Regions from separate parts of the Blautia sp. aa_0143 genome, predicted to be linked through region 2. Evidence: a T-box and tRNA genes for the amino acid it is inferred to sense, from the RefSeq annotation. Region 2 holds a T-box; the other regions hold tRNA genes.
What was found. A T-box is a leader RNA that pairs with one kind of tRNA and senses whether it is charged. The one in region 2 lies ahead of proS (proline--tRNA ligase), so its partner is inferred to be a tRNA-Pro.

Region 1: it has a tRNA-Pro gene. The T-box ahead of proS (proline--tRNA ligase) is inferred to sense a tRNA for this amino acid. The anticodon was not compared.
Region 3: it has a tRNA-Pro gene. The T-box ahead of proS (proline--tRNA ligase) is inferred to sense a tRNA for this amino acid. The anticodon was not compared.

Annotation. Positions count from the first base shown of each region.
Region 1 is NZ_RCXU01000022.1:43,624-51,990, forward strand. It holds gene EAI83_RS12145 (PcsB-like coiled-coil domain-containing protein) at 1-514, shown strand, start outside; gene pduB (microcompartment protein PduB) at 670-1,392, opposite strand; gene EAI83_RS12155 (biotin transporter BioY) at 1,671-2,222, shown strand; gene EAI83_RS12160 (DUF1284 domain-containing protein) at 2,212-2,652, shown strand; gene EAI83_RS12165 (Ig-like domain-containing protein) at 3,057-6,563, shown strand; tRNA gene EAI83_RS12170 (tRNA-Pro) at 6,773-6,846, shown strand; gene EAI83_RS12175 (DUF6128 domain-containing protein) at 6,982-8,094, shown strand; gene EAI83_RS12180 (anaerobic ribonucleoside-triphosphate reductase activating protein) at 8,146-8,367, opposite strand, start outside.
Region 2 is NZ_RCXU01000019.1:47,384-55,750, reverse strand. It holds gene EAI83_RS10915 (phospho-sugar mutase) at 1-1,308, opposite strand, end outside; gene EAI83_RS10910 (hypothetical protein) at 1,407-2,381, opposite strand; gene EAI83_RS10905 (CCA tRNA nucleotidyltransferase) at 2,441-3,781, opposite strand; gene proS (proline--tRNA ligase) at 4,145-5,584, opposite strand; T-box leader at 5,742-5,951, opposite strand; gene EAI83_RS10895 (HD domain-containing protein) at 6,030-7,076, opposite strand; gene sigE (RNA polymerase sporulation sigma factor SigE) at 7,069-7,743, opposite strand; gene EAI83_RS10885 (sigma-E processing peptidase SpoIIGA) at 7,811-8,367, opposite strand, start outside.
Region 3 is NZ_RCXU01000018.1:37,036-45,402, forward strand. It holds gene EAI83_RS10435 (fucose pyrophosphorylase domain-containing protein) at 1-2,379, opposite strand, end outside; gene EAI83_RS10440 (zinc ribbon domain-containing protein) at 2,590-3,795, opposite strand; gene EAI83_RS10445 (hypothetical protein) at 4,592-5,074, shown strand; tRNA gene EAI83_RS10450 (tRNA-Pro) at 5,209-5,282, shown strand; gene EAI83_RS10455 (LysR family transcriptional regulator) at 5,369-6,265, shown strand; gene ilvC (ketol-acid reductoisomerase) at 6,430-7,449, opposite strand; gene ilvN (acetolactate synthase small subunit) at 7,553-8,050, opposite strand; gene EAI83_RS10470 (tyrosine-protein phosphatase) at 8,215-8,367, opposite strand, start outside.

The DNA of each region.
Region 1 (8,367 bases), on a different contig from region 2:
TTATGGCTATGATCCGGAGGAGGATACAACCGAGTCTTCCAGTAGCTCTACAAGTACAGACATTGTTGTAGAGGAGGAAGAGGAAGCGGATGATGTACAGTCCGGAAGTTCCGAAGATGTTTCCGAGGACAGCTCCCAGGAGGAGGTTTCTGAGGAGGTTTCCAATGATGAGACAGCTTCCGAGGAGACGGAAGATGCCTCTGCGGATACGTCCGATTCCGGTTCTTCCAGTCAGGGAACATATCTTGGAAACTTTACACTGACCGCATACTGCAACTGTGCACAGTGCTGCGGTACAGCCGGCAATCTTACCGCCAGCGGAACAGTTCCGACAGCAGGACGTACCGTTGCTATGGCAGGTGTTCCGTTTGGGACCAAGCTTCTGATCAACGGCACTGTTTATACGGTAGAGGATCTGGGAACTCCTTACGGACATGTGGATATCTATTGTGGAAGCCATTCTGAGGCATTAAGCTTCGGACTTCAGTCTGCAGATGTATATCAGGTGGGCTGATCCGGAAAAATCCATAGGAGAATATTTAAGAGAAATACAGCGCTGCAGGATCGTATGCTGATCCTTGCAGCGCTGCTTTTGTATACATGACGCAGATATGTGTTTCGTGAAGTGTAGTGTGTGGAAATTCACAAATTTCCTGCAATCCGGAGATTTTACAGATACGGCGTACCCGGGATCTCCGGATAGGTTCCCATACCGATGAGAAGCTCAAGGCCTGTCTGACGGCCTTCCAGTACAGCAGCTTTTACAGCACTGGCATCACCGGAGATGGCGATGATCACTTCATTGGAATGACTGGTACCGATATTCGGAGTCATATATTGTGTAATGGATACTGCTGCGGATTTCACGGCATTATCTGCCATCACAAGACCGATAGCAGCCGGAGAACCTGCCATGAAACCAAATGCTTCACCCAGAGGTGTGCCGAAGGCTTTATGGATAGCAGGACCTGCACTTGCGGAAAAAGCAAACTCCAGGTGGCCGGATTCGCTGATGTAGACCTCACCTGCATATTTGTTAGTCAGTTCCAGAGCCAGAGAAATGGCGTGACGCACGTCGGATACATCATTTCCGCCAAGGACGATATAGTTTCCGTGACCACCCCAGCCCTTGGTGTCTCTTGGAAGTTCAATGGAAAGGACTTCTGTATTTGTGGCTTTTACTGCATCGTCAATAGCTGTGATCTGGCCGGCAGCGCCTGTTCGGGAACTGAAAAGCCCCAGACAGTGGTATTGGGTACCTACGTTCATCTTTTTAAGCAGAGAATCATCAACTCCGGAGATCACGAGTCCGATTGTGTCAAGGACTGCGGTCCCTACAAATTCAGTACGTGTGCAGTTGGTGCTGATGTTATGAATATCGTGTATATCCATGTGGAAAAATCCCCCTTTTTGCTGAAAACTCATTGGTTTCAGTATAGCATCAGAGAGGGGAATTTGAAAGTGAAAATTGACAATATCATTTGTAAATGGCAGGTTTACATAGTAGTAAACGGCATTGTAAAATGTAAACTTAAAAAATAAAATTAAGTTGACATTCAAATCCTGCTGTGTTAAATTGTTAACAGCGAAAGAGCGGATATCATTTATAAAGGACAGGAATGATCTTCCGACAGGAAAAGCAGAAAAGGAAAGAAAGGATACAGATTATTATGACAACAGTGGCAGCAGGCAGAAGCAAGACGTATGATCTTGTTTACAGTGCAGTTTTTGCAGTAGTGATGGCAGTTTGCTCATGGATTTCCATTCCGGCACAGGTACCGTTTACTCTGCAGACATTCGGAGTATTTATGGCAGTTGGTGTGCTTGGAGGAAAAAGAGGAACTCTGGCAGTTCTGGTTTACGTTCTTCTTGGAGCAGTAGGAGTTCCGGTTTTTGCAGGATTTTCCGGAGGCATTGGAGCTCTTCTCGGAAATGCAGGTGGATATATCATTGGATTTATCTTTTCCGCACTTGTTATGTGGGCAATTGAGCACGTTTTTGGCAGAAAGCCGGTTGTTCAGATCATTTCCATGATCGTTGGACTGATCGTATGCTATGCCTTTGGAACCGCATGGTTTATGTTTGCCTACACAAGAAGCACAGGTCCGGTAGGCCTTATGGCAGTTCTTGGCTGGTGTGTGTTCCCGTTTATCATTCCGGATCTTATCAAGATCGCACTGGCTTATGTTTTATCAGGAAAGGTACGTAAATATGCAAGATAAAAGCAGTGCTGCGGCATATGCTTCTGATGAGGGCACAGAGGAAATAGTCATTCCTCTGCGCCCTCATCATGGTATGTGCCTGGCGTATTTTAAGGGGGAAGGCTACAGTAACGGTTTTACTGCACATATGGCCGAGATGCTGAAGATTTTTCTGGAGGGAAAGAAAATAAGGCTTCATGTGGATACGGATGAGATCTGCTCTGCCTGTCCGAATAATCTGGGCGGACATTGTGAAGCCGGAGATAAAGTGGCAGAGTATGACAATGCCGTGCTGGAAAAATGTGGACTGAAGGCCGGACAGACATTGCACTTCAGCGAATTTACAAAAAAAGTCCAGGAAAAAATCCTTGCGACGGATAAACGTAAGGAAATCTGTGGAAACTGCCAGTGGAACAGCATCTGCGAAGAACAGAAGAGCCGCTGGGCATAAAAGAAAGCAAAAATATAGAAATATAAAAAAGTATATGATCTGAGAATGCCGGAGGAAATGGCAATGGCTGTTGCATTTCCTGAAATGATGTCTTGGAATATATACTTTTTTTATTTGAAATATCAGATAATAATATAAATATTTTGAAAACAATTTTTAGTTGAGAAAAAAACAACAATAACCGCGAGGCTTTTTTGCCAGATATGTATAGACAAATAATTTAAGCATTGATAAAATGACGATATGTTAGTTTGGACAAACTAAAGTGTGCTTGACAGAGCACTTCTGCGGAAACTGACATATGTTGAATATTCTGCAGAAGAAATTTCAATTAACCAGAGCAGCTGTAAGGTCATGATCTGGTATAAAGTCGTGTAATATAAAAGACAAAGAGGAGGACAGGTATGCATAAGTGGAAGCTTTTTAAGAAGTCAGCTGCACTCGTTCTGAGTTCAGCGGTGATCGCGTCAGGAGTGCCGGTAACGGCAATGGCGTCTGAGGCGGAAGTTTTTAGTGACGTGTCAGAAGAAACACAAGGAGAGACAGCACAGGAAGAAGGAGAGAACGAGGATCAGGAGTCGGTTTCCCAGGACCAGCTGGAAGTTGGTGAAGCTGATATTCAGTCGGAAGAGCCGGAAGAAAGTGATGCAGAAGCTATTCAGGAAGAAGTAGCAGAAATTTCAGCAGAAGAGATTCAACAGGAAGAGGAACCGCAGATCCAGGAGGATACAGAAGAGGCATTCGGTGATGGAGAAGCATTTATGGCAGAAGCAGGCGAGGTTCTTCAGGATGCTTCTGAGATCACTGTTGCAGGAGTGAAATATCTCTGGTCCATGCAGCCGGCAGAGGGATATACACAGATAGGAACAACAGGCGTTTATGTAAAAGTGGCAGATGGACAGACCGCTCTGAACGGAAAACTGTACGGAACGACAACTTTAAGTTATTCGGAATTTTATGCCGGGGATACCACTCAGGAGAGCTATGACGCTATCACTTCGGCAACAACGAGTAAAAATCAGATTTTTGCTAATGAGGACAGCACAGAGGTGACTTCTTCCGGATATCAGATCCAGGGTGTGAAGAATGTAAGTGTTGCAGTGGACGCGGAAACCTATGTAGATGCACAGGCGCTGAAAGCTGCTTCCAAGCTTCCGAGAGAGGGTGTCTATACAGAGGCAGCAGATATTACGCTGAATGAAGCACCGTCACAGGAAACAGGACAGTATAAAACTCTGAATACAGACGGAACATATAGTGCAACAAAATTCGATGTAAAAGCAACGGTCACAGATGCATCCACCCAGATTCAGGCACCATCGATCTGGGGTGATTACATGCTGGTGGTAAAAGAAGCCGGCACAAAATATCTCCGCAATTCCAGACAGGGTGATTTTGCTGTAGGCGGAAATACACTGGGAGTGATCCTTGAAACTGCCAGTGGCAAGAAGGTAGGACTTCGTCATACCTATGAAATCTGGGTACAGCCCTACGAACTTGCGTTTTCAGCAGGATCCGGGCTTATCGGGGAAAAAATATCAAAGGTGACTTATATTACTCCGGACGGTTCCTATGTATATGAGTTCGGAGACAAAGCTCCTCTTGTGAAAAAACAGCCTGAAGCAGGAATGAAGGTACAGGCGGCTTTTGTAAAAGAAAATACAACTCAGGTTAAAGTAGATGGCCTTGACAAATATGAAAATCCTAAGGTTTCCGTATACTACACAACAGGAAGTGGTCATGGTAAAAAGACAACATATGTTGTAGATCATGCAGTGGCAGAGAACGGGGTGGTAACCTTTGACAGCAGTGTAGCCAGGGCCGGGGATGAGATCTACACGGTTATGATCTCAAGCGACAATTATGTGGATATGACAAAAAATATCACACTGACAGGCCAGCCGATCACGGTTTCCAATGTTTCCTATTACTGGGTAAAGGGAGCGTTGGATGGATATACACAGATCCCGGGAACAGATATTTATTATAAGGCGGCAAATGGACATCAGGCACTGACAGGAATACTTTACGGTACGGCATCTCTGTCATACGAGGAATTTTATGCGGGAGATGCAACGAGCCGCAAATATGATTCCGTTACATCTGCCACAACCAGAAAAAGCACTGCTTTCGGAAATGCAGATGTTCAGAATCTGACAGAAAATGGATATGAGATCGCAGGAGTAAAAAAGGTTAGTGTAGCTACAGATGCAAAAACGTATGTAGAGGCGCGGATCCTTTCAGAAGCGGGAGAACTTCCGGAAAGCGGAGCATATATAGAAGCAGCAGGGATCACCCTTGGACGTACTCCGACGGTAGAGCCTGGGCAGTATAAAACATTGAATGCAGATGGAACATACAGTGCTACAAAATTTAATGTAAAGGCAACTGTGACAGATGCGGAGGCAACACTCAATACATCTTCTCGTTGGGGAGATTATGAGATCAAAGTAAAAGAAACCAGCACAAAATATCTCCGCGACACAAAGAGTGATGCTGGTTTTGCAGTTAACTCCGGGATCCAGGGAATGATCCTGGAAACAACAGATGGCGGAAAATATGGTATGCGTCATATGAACGAGATGTGGGTGAAGGTATATAAGGCTGCGTTTGCAAAAGATGCAGGTCTTGAAGGAAAAACCGTAAACAGGATCACGTATATTATGTCAGACGGTGCGTATGTATATGAATTTGCAGATGGTATTTATATCAAACCGCAGGCAACAGAAGAGATGGATGTTTCTCCGGAATTTACGGACAGCACCCATGTAAAGCTTGCAAATCTTGATAAATACAAAAATCCGAAGGTATCTGTTTTCTATACAACAGGTGTCGGACATGATTCACAGACAACATATCTTGTACAGGATGGTGTAGCCGCAGATGGAGTGGTTGCTTTGGATTCTACTGTGGCGAGACCGGAAAATGAAACCTATACAGTAAGAGTCTCCAGTGATGATCACGCGGATGTTTCTGTTCAGCTGGTGTATGGAACAATTGCTTTTAAAGAAAATTCAGGAGTTCTTTATATCGGAAGCTCCAGACAGCTTGAAGCAGCAGGCGAAAATTGCAAGGATGTAACATACGCTTCCGATAATGAAACGGTTGCATCTGTGGACGAGAACGGAAAAGTAACTGCAAAAGCAGCAGGAACAGCCGTGATCACAGCAACATCTGCAGCAGGAAAAACTGCACAGTACAAGCTTACTGTAAAAACGCCATCTGTAAAACTGAATGCATCAGCGAAGACGCTTTATGTAAAAGGATCTCCGGCTATAGTGACGCTGAAAGCAACGACCGCAGGTGTTACCGGAAAAGTAACCTATACAAGCAGTAAACCATCTGTTGTAGCTGTAGCCGCAAATGGAAAGGTAACTGCAAAGGCGGCAGGAACAGCTGTGATCACAGCGAAATGCGGAAATTATAAAGCAACCTGCAAAATTACAGTTAAGAAGCCGTCTGTAAAAGCTTCGGCTTCAGCGAAAACTGTATTTGTGGGTGGAACAAGCCAGATCACAGTGAAAAAAACAGGCGTTAGCGGAAAAGTTACTTATACAAGCAGTAATAAATCCGTTGCAGTGGTAAGCGCAGGCGGAAAAGTAATAGCAAAAAAAGCAGGAACAGCTACAATTACAGTAAAATGCGGAAGCTACAAAGCAACCTGCAAGATCACAGTGAAAAAAGGCAGCCTGAAGATCACATCCAAAACAGCTGTAAGTGTAAAAGCAAAGAAAACAACAGCCATCAAGGCAGCTGCTACTTCAAAGGCAAAGATCACCTACAGAAGCAGCAATACAAAAGTTGCTACTGTAAGCAGCAAAGGTGTTGTTAAAGGTGTGAAAAAAGGAAAAGCTGTTATCTATGTAAGCAGCAACGGAATCACAAAAAAGGTAACAGTTACAGTGAAATAAGCACATATTTCACCTGAATATATTTGATATGTTATAAAGAACCTTTCCCAAAACTGCTTCGGGTCTGCAAAAATGCACGCCCGAAGCAGGAAAAAAGAAAAAATTCGATTTTTTTGAAAAATTTTAATTTTTTCTATTGACAAAGTACAGAAACTCTAATATAATAGCTCTTGCAGTTGAGCAACACACAAACAACTGAAACAGAATAACGAAGCGTGGCTCAGTTTGGTAGAGCGCTGCGTTCGGGACGCAGAGGTCGCAGGTTCAAATCCTGTCGCTTCGACTAACAGCTTGAGAATCCCTTGGTTGAGGGGTTCTTTTTTATGTTTGTACATCCTGGAGCTTTTTTCAGTTGATGGAATGATTTCTCTCGATCTTCATATATATTAACGAAACCGAAATACCGGAGGGACGTGCGTTGGCTGGATATCAGCGTTTTGTTGCGTATGTGTACGAGTATCGGAAAGGAAAAAAAGATGGCAGCAGCGGTTATGTGAGGGTGGAGGCTAGAGATAGGAAATGCCGTGTGGAGGTTCATCTGCGCTGCGTTGGACTGGAGCCTGGAAGTCGGTGCAGAGTGTATGGGTTTGTGCGGCAGGAAGGGTTGATGGATGGTATTTTGATCGGAAGCTGTGTTACCGGGCGGGAACGGATCGAGTGCGCACTGGAGACGGATACAGGGGATATTGGAGGCATGGGAAAAAGTCTTCAGGAGCTTGGAGGACTGCTTCTGATCTCCGATGCCGGCGGATTCTGGGGAACGGAATGGGATGATCAGCCGATCCGGCCGGAGAATTTCCGCGAGTGGAAGAAAAAAGAAACGGAACCTCGGAAGGAAACGGAGAAAACAGGAACGGAATATCAGAAGGCGGCGGAGAAAAAAGGCAGAGAGCGGGAAGAAAAGGAAGAAGAAAATCAAAAAGATGGAACCTTGCCAGAAGTGCAGGAAAATCAGAAGGAGTCAGACAGGATCATGACGGTGGAGGAGATTCAGGAGGATGTATTAAAGACATCGGAAACCGGAAATTCATATCAGGCTCCCGGTCCGCATCCGCCGGAGCCACCGCGACCAGGCCAGCCATCACCGCATCCGCCGGAACTACCACGGCCAGGCCAGCCGTCACCGCATCCGCCGAAACTACCACGGCCAGGCCAGCCGTCACCGCATCCGCCGAAACCATCGCGACCGGAGCCATCGCGTCCACTTCCGGGAATACCCTGTGATGATCCCTTTAACGACGGCTATTTCACAGACTGCCGCAAGATCAGACCATCGGACTGCAGTGCCTTATGCAGAAAAAACGGCTGCTTCTGCAGCAACCGTTTTGTCATGTACGGATATCAGAATTTCGGCCATCTTCTGCTGTGCAGAAATCCCCGGGGACAGTACATACTGGGAGTACCCGGTGGATACAGCCAGCAGGAACGGTTTATGGCCAATATGTTTGGCTTTCCCTACTTTAAGGAATGTCCGGATATTCATATCCCAGGCGGAAAGGGAGGATACTGGTACTGTTTTATTAACATCTGATCAGAAAAATTTTGGCATCCATATAAGCAAACAGTTTTGCAAATCTGCAGATCACAGCTCCATACCACGAATTTCTACTACCGGGATCGTCTGAGACAGGATATCCCGGTAGTTTTTCATTTCTTCCTCGGAGCAGGCAGAGAATCCCGGTATCAGAACTCCGTCGGAATCCCGGTAAGCTTGGAGATAATAAGCTTTTGCACCGTTTAACCACCGGCTGATCTCCTGAAAATCTTTTTCGGAATGAAGTTCCCTCACAACTGTTGTACGAAA
Region 2 (8,367 bases):
TGTCTTATAGTAAGCAGCAGCTTCGCAAAGTGCCATGGTAGCAACAATGGCATCCTTGTCTCTTGCATAGGTTCCGATCAGGCAACCGTAGCTCTCCTCAAATCCGAAAAGATATGTACCCTTGCCACTGTTCTCAAATCCGAGGATCTGCTGTCCGATGTATTTGAATCCGGTAAGTACTTCGATAAGATTCACGTTGTATCCCTTGGCAATGGCATCTGCCAGGTTTGTTGTAACGATAGTCTTTACAAGAGCTCCGTCCTCCGGAAGGCTTCCGTTTACAGCCTTTCTCTGGCTCAGCTCATAGTTTGCAAGAAGGCATCCGGACATGTTACCGGTAAGATCATGATACTCTCCGTTTTTATCCTTTACGCGGACGCCAAGACGGTCTGCATCCGGGTCTGTGGCAAGTACGATGTCTGCATCCACTTCCTTCGCAAGCTTCAGGCCAAGCTCAAATGCCTCTGCTGCCTCCGGGTTCGGATAGCTGACTGTCGGGAAATCCCCGTTCGGAAGCTCCTGCTCCGGTACTACATATACATTCTCAAATCCAAGCTCTTTAAGGATCCTTCTGGCCGGGATATTGCCGGTTCCGTGAAGAGGTGTGTAAACGATCTTCAGGTTCCTGCCCTCTGCCTGGATCGCATCCATATGGATGATCTGTTTCTTAAGCTCTGCCATGTAAGCATCATCGACAGCCTGTCCGATCACTTCGAAAAGTCCTGCCTTTACTGCGTCTTCCTTGTCCATGGTCTTTACGGTATTCCAGTCGGAGATCGCCTTTACCTCGCCCATGATACCGGAATCATGAGGTGGTGTGATCTGCGCGCCGTCCTCCCAGTAAACCTTGTATCCGTTGTATTCCGGAGGATTGTGGCTGGCTGTTACGTTGATACCCGCCACACAGCCCAGATGACGTACTGCAAAGGAAAGCTCCGGTGTCGGACGAAGTGTCTCAAAGATATAAGCCTTGATCCCGTTTGCTGCCAGGCAAAGCGCTGCTTCCTGGGCAAACTCCGGTGACATATGACGGGAATCATATGCGATAGCAACTCCCTGGGATTTCTTGTCAACCTTGGCAATATAGTTGGCAAGCCCCTGGGTTGCTCTTCTTACCACATAAATATTCATACGGTTGGTACCTGCGCCGATGATACCACGCAGGCCTGCCGTACCAAACTCAAGATCCATATAAAAACGCTCTTTGATCTCATTCTCGTCGTCTTTGATCGCTTTCAATTCTTCTTTTGTCGCCTCATCGAAGTATGGGTTTTCAAGCCACTGATTATAGATTTCTTTATAATCCATGTTCCAAAATACCTCCCTGTTTCTTTATATAAGATACTTAATATTATATAACAATTTTCAGAAAAAGGGAAGTTTTGTTTTTGTCACATTCAGAATCATTACTGCCTGAAGCACTGTTTTGAAAATTCCTCCCACTGTTTTTTCTGATGGATCAGGGTTCTCAGCTTTTCCACATTTTTTCCGGAGATCACAGCCTTGTTATGTGTATAATAATGGTTTGCCAGTTTCCAGTATTTTTCCGGATAACAGAACCGGACTCTCAGGTTCTGCCACTCAGACTCCGAGAGCGGCCGTACGGAATCATATGCAGAAAGCATCTTCTGCGCGAGGTGCAGATCCCAGCTGTATTTCTCCAGGATTTTCCGCATAAAGCGGTACAGATCTGCCATCTGCACATCAAAGCTCCAGTGACTGAAATTCGTCACCGCTGTGTTTTTCCCAAGTATCAGCACATTATGCTGATTATATTCGCCATGACAGATACTGCCACTTTGAAGAGACTGCTGCCGCAGATTTTTATAATCCGTGGTTTCCAGCATAGCTGCCGCTTCTTCTCCTTTTTGCAGAAACCATTCCACGCTTTTCAGATAATCTTTCTCAAAAGAATTGACCGCTCCTTTTTTTCGGATAAAACGGCGTATTTTTTTCATTTCCTGATTATGCCGGATATATTCTTCCTGCAGATTTCTTCCCGCATAATCCATTTCCACAGGAAGCTGCATGATCTTGTGGATCTGTGCCAGAGTCCGGATGCTTTTTAAAATATCGTTTTCGGATCTCGTGTCACATTCCCGTCCCTCAAACCAGATCTGTGCAGTATATGGAACAGAATCTTTGTCCCTGCTTACCAGTACGCCTTCCCTGTTTCTGAGATAGGCGTCCACAAGACAGTTCTGTTCTTTCATTTTTTCAAGAAGCTGCTGCTGCATGGAAAGCTTTTTTTCCGAGCCATGAAATTCCCGGAGTATCACCGGACCTTTTTCTGTCCGGCACAGAAGTGCCCCCCGCACCCTGCCGGAGAATGAAGCTGTAAGCCCATACTGCTCCAGCACGCTCAACCCATAATCATACAAAAAAGTTCCCCCCTGCCTTATTTTACGTTCTATTTTATGCAGGGGGGATTTTTGTTATTCTATTCGGTTTTTATGCTGTCTTTTTCTGCTGTTTCAAGAAGTTTTTCTTTTGTATTAAGGGTTGGATCTTTCAGCACACAGTCAAGAAGTCTTTCGAGCAGTGCTCCCAGTGCCGGTCCAGCCGGATGTCCTGCCTTTATAAGATCCTTTCCGGAAACTGCCAGGGTTTTCAGAGATGTACATTCACCTCTTTCAAGGATCCCCTGATAAGCTTCCGTCACACCGCTTAACCGTGCCAGCTTCTCCTCCCTCCTGTAAGTGCTCTGGGATAAAAGATCTGCCTTCTGCACTTTCAGATACAGCGGAAAAAGCTCTTCTCCGATAAGATTCACAGCTCTCCGCACATCCTCGGCGTCCGGAGTGGGACGAAGATCATGATACCGGATCAGACGACAGGTATTTCGGATCGTTACATTATCAAATTTCAGACGGCGCAGGATCTTTCCTGCCAGCTTTTCGCCTGCCGGTCCGTGAGTCTTAAAGTGGTCTCTTCCATTCTCATCTGTCTTTTTTACAACCGGCTTGGCAATGTCATGAAGAAGCATGGTGATACGGAGAAGCCGGTCATTCTCGATTTCTGTAAGACTTTTCAGAATGTGCTCTCCCACGGTATAGCAATGATGAGGGGTATTCTGCTCGGTTTCCATACAGGCGTCAAATTCCGGAAGAAATTCCCGGGTAAGACCTGTCTCCCAGGCGGTTCGGAGATAATCCGGATGATCGGATACCAGAAGCTTTACAAGCTCTGTCTGGATACGCTCTGCACTGACATGCTCCAGATTCCCCGACATCCGCGCCAGTGCCGCTTTCGTATTTTCCTCCACAGTAAAACCAAGCTGTGCGGAAAAACGCACTGCACGGAGCATACGAAGGGCATCCTCTGTAAAACGTTCTACCGGATCACCAACACAACGGATGATCTTCCCATTGATATCTTCCATTCCACCAAACAGATCCACCAGTCCATGTTCCGGATGATACGCCATGGCGTTGATGGTAAAATCTCTTCGTTTCAGATCTTCCTCAAGACTCCTGGTAAAGGTCACGGCATCCGGGTGGCGGCCGTCATGATATTCTCCGTCCACACGGTAGGTTGTCACCTCAAAGCCCTCTTTGCCCATCATTACAGTTACTGTTCCATGCTGGATCCCCGTATCTACAGTTCTGTGAAAAAGCTCCTTCACCTGCTCCGGAAGTGCAGAGGTGGTGATATCCCAGTCTCCAGGCACCCGATCCAGGATAGAATCCCTGACACAGCCGCCTACAACATATGCCTCATAGCCGGCAGCATTCAAGGTCTTCAGTATCTGCGCTGCCTTTTGTGGTATATTAATCGTCATGATAACTCCTCTTGATGATCGCTGCTGTCCGTTCAAAACACGTTTACATTTCGCTGTATTATCTCCATGTCAGCAGCCGAATAATATTCTGATATGTTTTCCTTAACGCTATTATAACATAGATTCATAAAAACAGCGGAGCATATTTTGCCCCGCCGTTGTTTCTGCAATATGGTTCCTGTTCACTCCGTTCTCAGTAACACGCTTCGCGATGCACAGAATTTATGCTGATCGCATAAATTCGCGCGGTATGTCTCGGGTTTTCTGTGACCTTCGCTCACACAAAACACCTCGCGGGACATTACCAGTGAACAGTAACGCAATATGATCATCCCACTTTTTTGAAGTGGCCTGCTGTATTTTTTAGTATGCACGTCCCCAGTAAACCATTTTCTTAGCCGGTTTTCCGCAGCATACGCAAACGTCGCTTAACTGCTCCTGCTCAAACGGCATACATCTGGATGTTGCCTGGAAATCTTCCTTGATCTTGTCTTCACATGCACGATCACCGCACCACATAGCTTTGATGAATCCCGGTTTGCTGTTGATGATCTCACCGAACTCCTCATAATTCTTTGCTACGTAAGTATGTGACTCTCTGTGTGCACGTGCGCGCTCCAGCATATCATGCTGAATGGTATCCAGAAGCTCTTTTACCTTATCTGCAAGCTCCTCGAAGGATACTGTGTATTTCTCACGGGTATCTCTTCTGCAGAGAACTGCCTGACCGTTCTCGATATCCTTCGGTCCACATTCCACACGAAGCGGGATGCCACGCATCTCCTGCTCAGCAAACTTGAATCCCGGGCTCTTGTCTGTCGCATCAACCTTTGCACGGATACCTGCTGCCTTCAGTGCTGCAAGAAGCTCGTCAGCCTTCTCCATAACCCCTTCTTTACGCTGCTGGATCGGGATGATCACAGTCTGTACCGGAGCGATCCTCGGAGGAAGAACAAGTCCGCTGTTATCACCGTGAACCATGATGATCGCACCAATCATACGGGTTGTCATTCCCCAGGATGTCTGGTGAACATATTTCAGTGTATTATCTTTATCTGTGTACTGGATTCCGAATGCTTTGGCAAAGCCATCTCCAAAGTTATGGCTTGTACCGGACTGGAGAGCCTTACCGTCGTGCATCAGAGATTCGATGGTATAAGTAGCCTCAGCACCTGCAAATTTCTCCTTGTCTGTCTTCTGGCCTTTGATGACCGGAATCGCAAGAACTTCCTCGCAGAAGTCTGCATAGATGTTCAGCATCTGGATGGTACGCTGCTCCGCTTCCTCAGCTGTTGCATGAGCAGTATGTCCCTCCTGCCACAGGAACTCTCTGGAACGAAGGAAGGGACGTGTTGTCTTCTCCCAACGGACAACGGAACACCACTGATTATATACTTTTGGAAGATCTCTGTGGGACTGGATCTCTTTCTGGTAGAAATCGCAGAACAGAGTCTCAGAAGTCGGACGCACGCAAAGTCTCTCCTGCAGCGGATCAAGGCCGCCATGAGTCACCCATGCAACCTCCGGAGCAAAACCTTCTACATGATCTTTCTCTTTATCAAGAAGAGACTCCGGGATAAAGATCGGCATGTAAACGTTCTCTACACCGGTTTCTTTAAATCTGCGGTCAAGCTCATGCTGGATATTCTCCCAGATCGCATAACCTGCAGGTTTGATCGCCATACAGCCCTTAACACTTGTATAACCACAGAGCTCAGCCTTCTTAACAACGTCTGTATACCACTGAGCAAAATCCTCATCCATAGATGTGATGGCCTGTACTAATTTCTTTTCTTTTGCCATGATAAATCTCCTTTTTCTTGTGATCTGTTACATATTGCCGACTGTCAGGCAGCCACAGCAATCCGGAATCCTTCCAGCTTACTCTTCTGTCCTATAAACCGTACACTGTATTTACAATCCCGTTTTACGGACAAAAAATAAGCCATCCAAATCCCTCACAAGGGACCGAATGACTTCGGCGGTACCACCCCAGTTAACAGCCTGAAAAGCTGTTCTCTCAACACCCGTTAACGCCGGAAACACACGCCACGCTTCAATCACGCAGAGCTCCGAGGCCGGTTCCACAGTTCACGCACAGGATCCTTCCACCAAAGCAGATCCCTCTCTGAGATAATTCCCTGTGTACTATTCTCATCATCGCCGTATCTTTGATATATTTTAGGCGAAAACCGCCTCAAAGTCAACCCCAAACAAAAAAATATAACAAGTCTCCCTGCTATAACTCCTATTCCTTCACAGACACAGCCGGCATCTCCAGATACCTGTTCAGATCTTCTGTGAGAATATGGAGCTTAGTTCTGGTATCCTGCTCCTGATAAGTCAGCCGCCCTGCGATCCTGGTGATATAATCCTCTTCTTCGATAATCTCACAGGTCTCAGGAAAATTGATATCATAATACTGTGCAAGATAAGATACCCAGTAATCCACCGGCACATGTCTGTCTGCGGATAACACGGATTCTCTTCTGAGACAGGACTCCCACACTGCCGGTGAGATCAGCCCTTCTCCTGCAGCTTTCTCAGAGACTCCCAGCATGGCTTCAACAGACGCCTCCAGCTTTACTCTGCAGTTATCCAGCTTATCGGCATCCCGGATCAGTTTTGCATGGAAAAGTGTTCTTGCATCGTGGATTCCTTCCAGTTTGAAATCACTGTGCTTCCGAATTGCTGCATCGATCAGCTCATCAAATTTATCATCCTCCACGAAACGCCGGATCAGCTTCTCCTCCCCGAAGAGAAGTTCTGCACCGAACACGGCATGATCCATAGTTCCCGGCTCAAAGCTGTGAAATCTACGGATCTGCTCAAAACGGCCTATATCATGAAGCAGACCGATCAGCTCCGCAAGTTCCACATCTTCACCGGAACATTCCATTTTTCTGGCGATCTCTCCTGCGTATTTCACCACACCATAGGTATGTACGATCTTCAGACAGATCTGTTCATCCTCCCGGTCGTATTCATCCAGATATTTTTCGAATTCCTGTTTTGCATGCGCAATGTCGATCATTCTGCCACACCCCTTCTTCTTTTGTTCATTCCGTAGTTCTGTAAACACTCTGTATTTATTATATCGAAGGTCTCTGACAAATTCTACTGTATTTCCCGGAATTTTAAATCTTCTCGCTGCTGCCGAATGACTTCCCTGCTCAAGGAGCCAATTATACCCTTCGTTTCCGGAAATGATATCCGGAACAACATGGGCAACACCGCCCTCCTCTGTCTGGTCTGCCTCCACATCACGGAGCCATTTGCGGTTTCTTCTATTCATACTTTACGATTTCTTTCCTCAGCCGCTTCATGATCCGCTTTTCCAGGCGGGAAATGTAGGATTGCGAAATTCCTAAAAGATCCGCTACCTCCTTCTGTGTTTTCTCGCTTCCTTCCCGGTTTCCGATGCCGAATCGCAGACGGATGATCATCTGTTCCCGCTTTGTCAGTTTGCTGATGGCTTTTCCAAGAAGTGCGATCTCCACCTCATCTTCCAGACGTCTGGAAATCACATCGTCATCCGTTCCCAGGATATCCGAAAGCAGCAGCTCATTTCCATCCCAGTCCACATTCAGCGGCTCATCAATGGAAACCTCCATCTTTGTTTTGCTGTTTCTCCTCAGATACATCAGGATCTCATTTTCGATACATCGTGATGCATAGGTAGCAAGCTTGATATTTTTTACCGGATCAAAGGTATTGATAGCCTTTATGAGCCCTATGGTTCCGATGGAGATCAGATCCTCCACACCTACCCCTGTATTATCAAATTTCTTTGCAATATAAACCACCAGCCGTAGATTATGCTCGATCAGAACCGACTTTCCCTCTTTTTCCTTTTCTGTTCCCAACATTTCGATCACTTCAGCCTCCCGTTCCGCTGACAACGGCGCCGGAAGGATATCATTTCCACCAATATAAAAAACCTCTCCCGGACGATTGAACATAAATTTCCGGATCACCTGAAACGGATAGGATCTTGCAGCTGCTCTGTTCATAACATAAGCCCCCTTCTCAATTTAATAGTCTGGAATTCAAAAGTATCTCGTACTCTTCTCCCAAAGCTGAGGGCTCGGATGTTATAGCAAGCACCGGTTTTCCTACATGTACCACCCTTTCGGGAGTCTGGATCAGAAGTTCATCAAGGATCACTGCCAGCAGCAGTCCTTTTTTTCCATCTGCGGTATGACAGCTCAGAAAATGCGGCTGCAGACTGACAAATCCTGTATTTTCCAGTTCCTCTGGTTTATCTTTAATATCCATCAGTTTTTTCACCTGCTCTTTCGATATCAGGCTTCCCAAAAGTTCCTGTTTGATGATCGATACCGGCTGTTTTTTCACAGGATCCATAAGGAGATTTCCGGTATCATAAAAGCCGTATGTCTGCTGCAGCTTCCCCTGATATTTCAAAGTGACCGGAAAAATATTTCTTCTTCCAAACCGGAAGGTCTCGGTCACACATCCCAGAGTATAAAGTGTGCCATAAATCCCTGCCAGAAAAAGCAGAAATATTTTCACCGTCATGGTTCTTTCCGTTTCCAGTGCCTGATAGATCCCGCCAACCACAAAAG
Region 3 (8,367 bases), on a different contig from region 2:
TTTGACGCAGGTGGAAAGGTAGAATCCGCCGCCCATTTTTTCCAGGACCTTTTTCAGGTCGGCCTTTTCCTCCAGCGGAAGGATCCCGCAGGCGATAATGGCTGCCTTGTGCAAGGCAAAAGGATCGTATGGATTATGGCAGTCCTGGATCTCTTCTGCACTTTCTGCTGTTCCGTAAGCACCTGTGTCTGTACTTGCCAGCTCAATATGTAATTCCGGTATCTTCCGGATCTCTACCTCGATGGGTTCACAGCCTCTCAGCAGGATTGCTGCGTTAAGAACAGTTCCTCCATGTTCGTTGCAGTATGGCGGTGTGTCTGACCAGCCGCCGCCCCAGTTCACACGTACCGGCAGATTTACCTTTACCTGTTCTTTTGCGATCGTATAGCCGCTGTTTCCTGTCAGCTGTGTCTGAGATGCGATCTCTTTCTGGATCTGGGAAAAACACTCCTGCTCCAACACATCGTATGTTTTTCCGTCAAAGCATTTTTTAGTAAATTTCATGGAACGTGATACTGCATACAGAATCCGTATTTTCTGTGAAAAATCTGCTTTTTCAGCTTCTTTCATCAGCAGATGGTAATGTCGTTCCTGGATTTCTTTTTCACCAAAGATCTTAAGTGCAGGAATATAATGTCCGCCTTTTTTCAACTCTCCCAGAAATACTGCCACCAGGATCCTTGCTTCCAGATCTTTTTTCCAGGAAAGGATATTTTCTGTATTTCCATACCGGAAGGATTCTTCCAGACTCAGTCTCGGCTGTTTTTTCCAGCCCTCGATCTGCCGGGGTTCAGCAAGTCCTTCGCTCATTTTTACAAGAAGGTTTCCTGCCTGTGCTGCTTCCTGGAATGTTTTGCAGACCGGATACAGTTTTGCATTCCAGAGTGCGTGGGTTTCGCCGGTCCAGATATCTTCCAGCTCCAGTCCATTGGCTGAAAGAAAATCTGCCAGGTTTCCCCTCAGAAAGCTTCCTCGTTCTTCCAGCGTTTTCTTCGGATTATCCATGACTCCATATGTACGGATCACGCATCGTCCTGTCTGACCGCCGTAAAGTTCTGTGATCTCGTCCTTCAGCTTCACACCGTGAAATACTGTGTTCGCCGGTATATGTACATCCTTCAGGGAAAGTCCGGATACTACAGCGCCCCTTCCGACATAGGTTCTTCCCTCAAGGCAGGTGTCTTCAATATAGGTTCCTTCCTCGATGTCTGCTTCCGGCCCGATCAGTGCTGTATGCAAAGCTCCCTGGCAATTCAAGTCATTGGTGAATACGTGTTTTTTCCAGTCAAGGAACTCATAATCGGTTACTTCTTCTGTCATCAGAGCACGCAGCTCTCTCGTTGTCCCAAAGTGGATAAATTCTGCAGGAGAAAGACAGATCAGCTTCATCTGAAAAGGACTTAATGCCTTCCATATTTTTTCTCTGCAGATAAAAAGTTCTGTGCAGAATTCGCCTTCCGGTTTTTCTTTCTGATATTGTTCAAAGGTGGAATCTGCCGCCAGCGGATACAGAAAATCTCCGTAAAAGCTGACCCTTGCTTTTTCATTTACAAAGCTTTCGTATTTATCCGGATCTGCTTTTTTTCCTGATGCATCAGCGATCAGACTAAAAAGTGTTTCCAGTATTTCGGCGTCCAAAAGTACGGCGCCTGTGTCAAGATCCACGCAGTCCTGTCCATTCACGGCTCCCAGCCTGCGAAGTGTTTCTGCCGGCTGTTTGTGAAGGAACATTTTTACATGGTCGCTTCCATCATTCAAAAACACTCCATGATCGACTCCCACTTCTACTGGAGATTTCATGGAGATCGCCGCAGCTCCGCGGAACTGGGCATCTATCTGTAAAGGATTAAAAAGGAGGAGCACATCCCCGGAAAGTACCAGCATTCCTTCTTTGAACCTGGCCGGAACACCTGCCATGCTGATGAGAAATTCATCAAACAGTGTAGAACCTCTTCCATCCGGAAGTTCTCTTGGTACAGGTGAAAAAAGCTTTCCGCACACAGAATACTGTGGGACTCTTTTGCTGTCTCCGCCGGAATGGATCACAAGGATTCTTTTGTTATGGAAATCTCCCCGGAGTCCTTCTTCCTCCGAAAGAAATCGGAGTACATTCAGAGTTGCTCCGCCGGAGCCTACTCTCTTGCCTTCCGGATCCGGGAGCACGAAATATTTTGTCCATCCCGGCAGTACGCCCTGTTCCAATCTGTCTGCGATCTGGCTGCGGAAGGATCTGGCCTGTTCTTCATTTGATGAGGTCAGGATCACATAGTCCCATCTGGGAAAATTTACTTTGCGGATGCTTCGTGCATAGTCTTCCCATGCATCCTGGCAGCTTTGCCGCAGAAAAAGATTTTTCAGTTTCCTGTATTCTGTGTTCATTGCTATCCTTATCCTTTGCTTTTTCATACTTTCTTTTTTTTACATAACTTCGAATACTCTTATCCGCTGTCACGGCTGTGCCGGAGCTTCTGGCGGAAATTCTTGGCCGACTCTTCCTTATGATAAGGGAGACACGACAGGCGGTATTCAACCTGTCAGCATCTGCCTGTAGCAGAAGCTGAGTTGTGCTCTCGCTCTATAAAACAGTGGTCATACCACTTGTTTTCCAAACTGAAGAATACATTTATGGCTCAGGTTTCTGGCACTGTTCAGGCTTCGGCTTCCTCTGTGCCCGTTCTCACAGGTATATTCATCTGTTTTGCGGTTTGCTGTCTTAACTGGCGCACCGCAGACAGAGCAGGTTTCGGATATCCCTTTTGCATAGGTTTCAATGACCAGAATGCCGTTTTTCCATGCTTTATAGGACAGATTGCTCCTGATCCTGAAGCTTAGATGCATAGTGCTCCAGTTTCCTGATCCGATCATCACATAATCTGTGTATTCTTTTTTGTATTTTGGAAGGACAATCAGCGAAACCTGCTTTTCCAGGCAGAAGCCTATGATCTGTGAACTAATCTCATGGGCATAATGCTCCGACAGGTGTTTCAGATGCATCCAGTATTTCCTGTTTTCTCCGGGCTGTTTTTCCCCGCCGAGAGATTTCCGGGCTTTCTCGATTTTCTTCCTGATCTGATCGCAGCGATGCGTATATTCTTTTCCGCCGCCCCAGAATTTCACATCTGTTTCCTTCCCTGTGCCGTCACATACTGTCCCCACAGCAAAAACATCTCCGTTTGTAAACTGGATGGCACAGATCTTCCGCCCTTCCTGGATACGCTGCTTTACTGTTGCAGTGTCTGCTGTAAATTCCTTCACGGGAACATGCAACATGAGATATTTCTTCTCAAAGGTTACTGAGGGTGACATTAGCTCTGCTTCTGCGGGAAATTCTCTGCCATACAGTCTGCATCTCATCCATTTCCATTGTTCTCCTGTCCATACCTTCAGTGTAATCTCCTTATGAGAAAAATCTCTGTACATTCCTTTATAATAGGTAACTGCTGAATGAAGCTTTTCTGCTTTCCTCCCCGGAATGGACTTTTGCCTGGATATGTGACTCTTTGCTGCGGCTATAGCACTGTTTATCGCAGCCCGCCTGAAATACAATGGGACTTTTTCCCAGGGAAGGGGATTCTGAGGAACCTGCTTGTCTCTTCCCATAATAGTCAGAACCTCCAGGGCCCGAAGAGTTTTCTGGCTCCCCAGTTCTCCCAGTTCCTCATGAGCCAGCAGAAGATCATAATAAAAGCTTTCAATTTCATTATAGAAATCCTGGGTTTTCCTGAGCCATTCCGGATGTCCGCAGCAAAGTCGGAGTCTTCTGGTTGTTATGCTGTAGCCTGTATTGGACGGCATGTTCTCTTCCTTCCGTTTATTTATATAACTTATCCAATATTATTATCTTGTCGCTTAATGTTAGATTAAGCGACAGTAATTTTTTCGGATTATTCTGTTGTTTGATCCAAGATTTTGAACCATATGTAATGATAACATCCGCTTTAATGCTTGTCAAGCGATCTGAAACTGCCATAGCTGTCCAATTATGTCGCTTTTTGTGCCGTTTTATGCAGCTTTTTATATATCAGAGAAAGAAAAATACATATCAATATATAAAAGTGGTCATGATAAGTGGTCAGATGTATAGTCCCAGGGACCTGTATTTTGCGGGAAAAATCAGGCTTCTTGTTATAAGATTCATGGTCATAAGTGGTCAGCTTTTGTGGTCAGAAAAATGGCGAATTTCCTTATATACAGGTTTTTTCAGGTCCTGTCGCTTAATCTAACATTAAGCGGCAGTTTTCACATTCTCTTCATTTTCCTTTCACACAATGCACACATTTTTTTACTATATTATTAACTGTAGATAGCAAATGCTAAACAATCTTTTTCTTTTTCATACTTTTTTTCCGGGAGTCAGCACAACTCCCGGCCTCCTTTTTTTATTCTTCAGGTAGTTCGCCTGCATTTTCTATTATTATTAAAGATATAAAAATATGTCTTGTTTTTTCTTATTATATATATTATACTAGTTAAGAACTTATTGTTCCCGTCCATTCTGTTCTTTGATAATTTCATAGACTTCACACTCGAAACATGATACAATATCCGCACAGAGAAATATGCGGTACAATTTTTGTGGGAGGATGCGCATATGCTAGATCAGAAAGATTTGGAATTATTAGCCGGTATGATAAACCCGATCAATGTCCAGCTGGGCAATATAAATAACCGATTAGATGGTATCGACGCCAGACTGGATGCAGTGGATACTCGTCTCGACGGTATTGACGCTCGTCTCGATGCTATGGATGTTCGTCTCGACGGTATCGACGCTCGTCTCGATGCTATGGATGTTCGTTTTGACGGTATCGACGCTCGTCTTGATGCTATGGATGTTCGTTTTGATGAAATAGATGCCCGCTTCAACCGGGTAGAAAACAGACTTGAAATGATCGATCTGAAATGTGATACCAACAGAAAACGCCTGGACGACCTTTCACTGGATGTTAAGCTTGCAGAACGGGATATCCGAAAAGATATCAAAAATTTACAGGACACAACAGAAACTCTTGTCGTTGTACTTCAGGGAAGAGGTATTTTACCTGACCCAGGTAACACAATACAGACAGCCTGATCATATCATGTAAAGAGTGTGAAGCCTATGAAAGTATCAAGAGATCACACTCTTTATTATCATCCATACAACCATCTTTCTCCTCAAAAAATGGTTGCATTTACAATTCGTTTATGTTATAGTTATATGCGTTGCGGGGTATGGCGTAGCTTGGTAGCGCGCACGGCTGGGGGCCGTGAGGTCGCAGGTTCAAATCCTGTTGCCCCGATATTTCTAACAAATTCAAGGATTTCCGAGGTCTGATGACTTCGGATTTTTTTATTACCTTACTATTTTTCGAAAGGAAGGTTTTGCATGCAGGATAATCTGTCTCTTTATCATATTTTTTATACGGTAGCACGTACCGGCAGTATCTCCCACAGTTCCCGGGACCTTTATATCAGTCAGCCTGCTATCAGCAAGGCGATCCAGAAGCTGGAGCAGAATCTGGATACCGTTCTTTTTAAACGCAGTTCCCGGGGTGTCACTCTGACCCCGGACGGTGAGCTTCTTTTTGAAAAAGTAAAAGAAGCTCTTTCACTTCTGGATGAAGGAGAAAATTCCATTCGCCATAACCGTTCCCGGGACATTCCAAAGCTGCGTCTGGGCGCCAGTTCTACTCTTACCAGATATGTACTGCTCTCCCACCTGGAAAACTATATTGCACGTTTTCCTCATGTACGTATCACAATTTCCTGCCAGTCTACTTATCAGACGCTACAGCTTCTGGATGAGGAAAAAATCGATCTGGGACTCATCGGACGGCCGCAGAAGCTTCGGGGATATTATTTTCAGCCTCTTTTGAAAATCCAGGATACCTTTGTCTGTACACAGCAGTATCTGGAAAATCAGAAAAAGCTCTATCCGGATGAACCTCTGATCCAGGCAGCAACTTTCATGATGTTAGATGAGGACAATATTACACGTCAGACCGTAAACACTCAGCTGAAAGAACATCATGTGGAATTAAGTCATATTCTGGAAGTAACAACTATGGATCTTCTGATCCAGTTTGCGGAAATTGGTCTTGGGATTGCATGTGTGATCCGTGATTTTGTAAAAAAAGAGCTTGAAGAAGGAACTCTGGTGGAAGTACCGGTAGGATTTTCTTTTCCGCTGCGTGAGATCGGGTTTGTATGCAGACAGAAAGATGCTGATTCGGCTTTGATCGCGCCATTTTTTGATGATGAAACAGAGCATCCGGATAAATAAAGGAATGTAAAAAAAATTCCCATCTGATCATTGCGACCAGATGGGAATTTTAAATTTCAAAAAAGTTTCCTACCACTGTATTACGTGTGTGACTTTTTTGACTCAAACTTCGCTGCGCTTCGTTCGAGTAGCGCAAAATTTATTGCACCTGCAATAAATTTTGCTTAGTTATTAATAAGCTTATCCTCGCCGTTCCAGCTGTAGAGTTTACGGATCTCTTCGCCGACTTTCTCAGACTGATGCTCAGAAGCTAATTTTCTCATAGCCTTGAAGTGTACCTGTGCACCTGCATCGGACATGTCGAGTAAGAACTCTTTTGCGAATGTACCATCCTGGATATCGGAAAGAACTTTCTTCATTGCTTTCTTTGTATCCTCTGTGATGATCTTCGGTCCTGTGATGTAATCGCCATACTCAGCTGTATTGGAGATAGAATATCTCATTCCGGCGAATCCTGACTGGTAGATCAGGTCAACGATCAGTTTCATCTCATGGATACACTCGAAGTATGCGTTTCTTGGGTCATAACCAGCTTCAACAAGTGTCTCGAAACCGGCCTGCATAAGTGCGCAAACACCACCGCAAAGTACAGCCTGCTCACCGAAGAGGTCTGTCTCTGTCTCTGTACGGAATGTTGTCTCAAGAACACCAGCTCTTGCTCCGCCGATTCCAAGTGCATATGCAAGTGCGATATCCTGAGCTTTACCTGTAGCATCCTGCTCTACAGCGATCAGACAAGGAACACCTTTACCAGCCTGATACTCGCTTCTTACTGTATGTCCAGGTCCTTTCGGCGCGATCATTGTAACATCAACATATGCTGGTGGTTTGATGCATCCGAAATGAATGTTGAAGCCATGAGCGAACATAAGCATGTTGCCTTCCTCAAGGTTCGGCTCGATATCCTTCTTGTAAAGTGCAGCCTGTTTCTCATCGTTGATCAGGATCATGATGATATCTGCTTTTTTAGCTGCTTCAGCAGATGTATATACCTCGAAGCCCTGCTCCTCAGCTTTTTTCCATGATTTGCTTCCTTTGTAAAGACCGATGATTACATTACATCCGGACTCTTTAAGGTTCAGTGCATGTGCATGTCCCTGGCTTCCGTATCCAATAATCGCAATTGTCTTACCATCTAATAATCCGAGATTACAGTCTTCCTGGTAAAAAATCTTATTTGCCATTTTACTTTCCTCCTCTGATGTTTACAACATCTTCTTCATAAAAATTATTTATCGTTAAGAGAGTAGCTACTCTCCTAGCAAACATATGTAAAAATTTTTATTTTTACAGGTACCGGACATCGTCACTGCCTCGTGACAGACCTGTGATTCCCGTTCTTGCAAGCTCAAGGATCTCATAGTCAGCCATCAGCTCCACAAACGCCTGCAGCTTGTTCTGGCTTCCGGTCATCTCCATAATAAGAGAATCCTTACTTACATCCACCACCTTGGCACGGAAGATATCTGCAACAGAAAGAGCTCCCTGTCTCTGTTCCGGCTTCACAGCAACCTTGACGAGCATCAGCTCACGAGCAACGCTGTCGTCCTGTTCAAGGACCTTAACATCCCGTACATCTTCCTGCTTCGCCAGCTGCTTAGTGATCTGCTGGAGCATCTGATCATCTCCCTCACAGACAACTGTCATACGGGAATATCTCTGATCTGCAGTCACTCCTGCGGTAATGCTGTCAATATTATATCCACGGCGGCTGAAAAGACCAGCCACACGGCTAAGGACTCCGGAGGTATTATCCACAAGGATGGATAGTATTCTCTTTTCCATAATACACCTGCTTTCAACACTTTTATGTATAGAAAACCGACTTCGTCAGTTAACGCTTTAATCTAATAAACCCTTGCTTTCTTACCATTATAACAACTTCGAAAATTTTGTCAATCAAAATTTCCTGCAAAATCCCTTCAGGCTGATAAGAAATGCTTTTATCCTCAGATCAGATATTTTTTCTTAAGCTCCTCGGATGCCTTTGGTGTCAGATAGAGTTTTTTCCGAAGGAATCTTTCAATTCCTCCGTTTTCTTTTTCGATGACATCAAAAACTGTATTGATATAAGACTCCTTCACCTGATAGAAGGCTTTCAG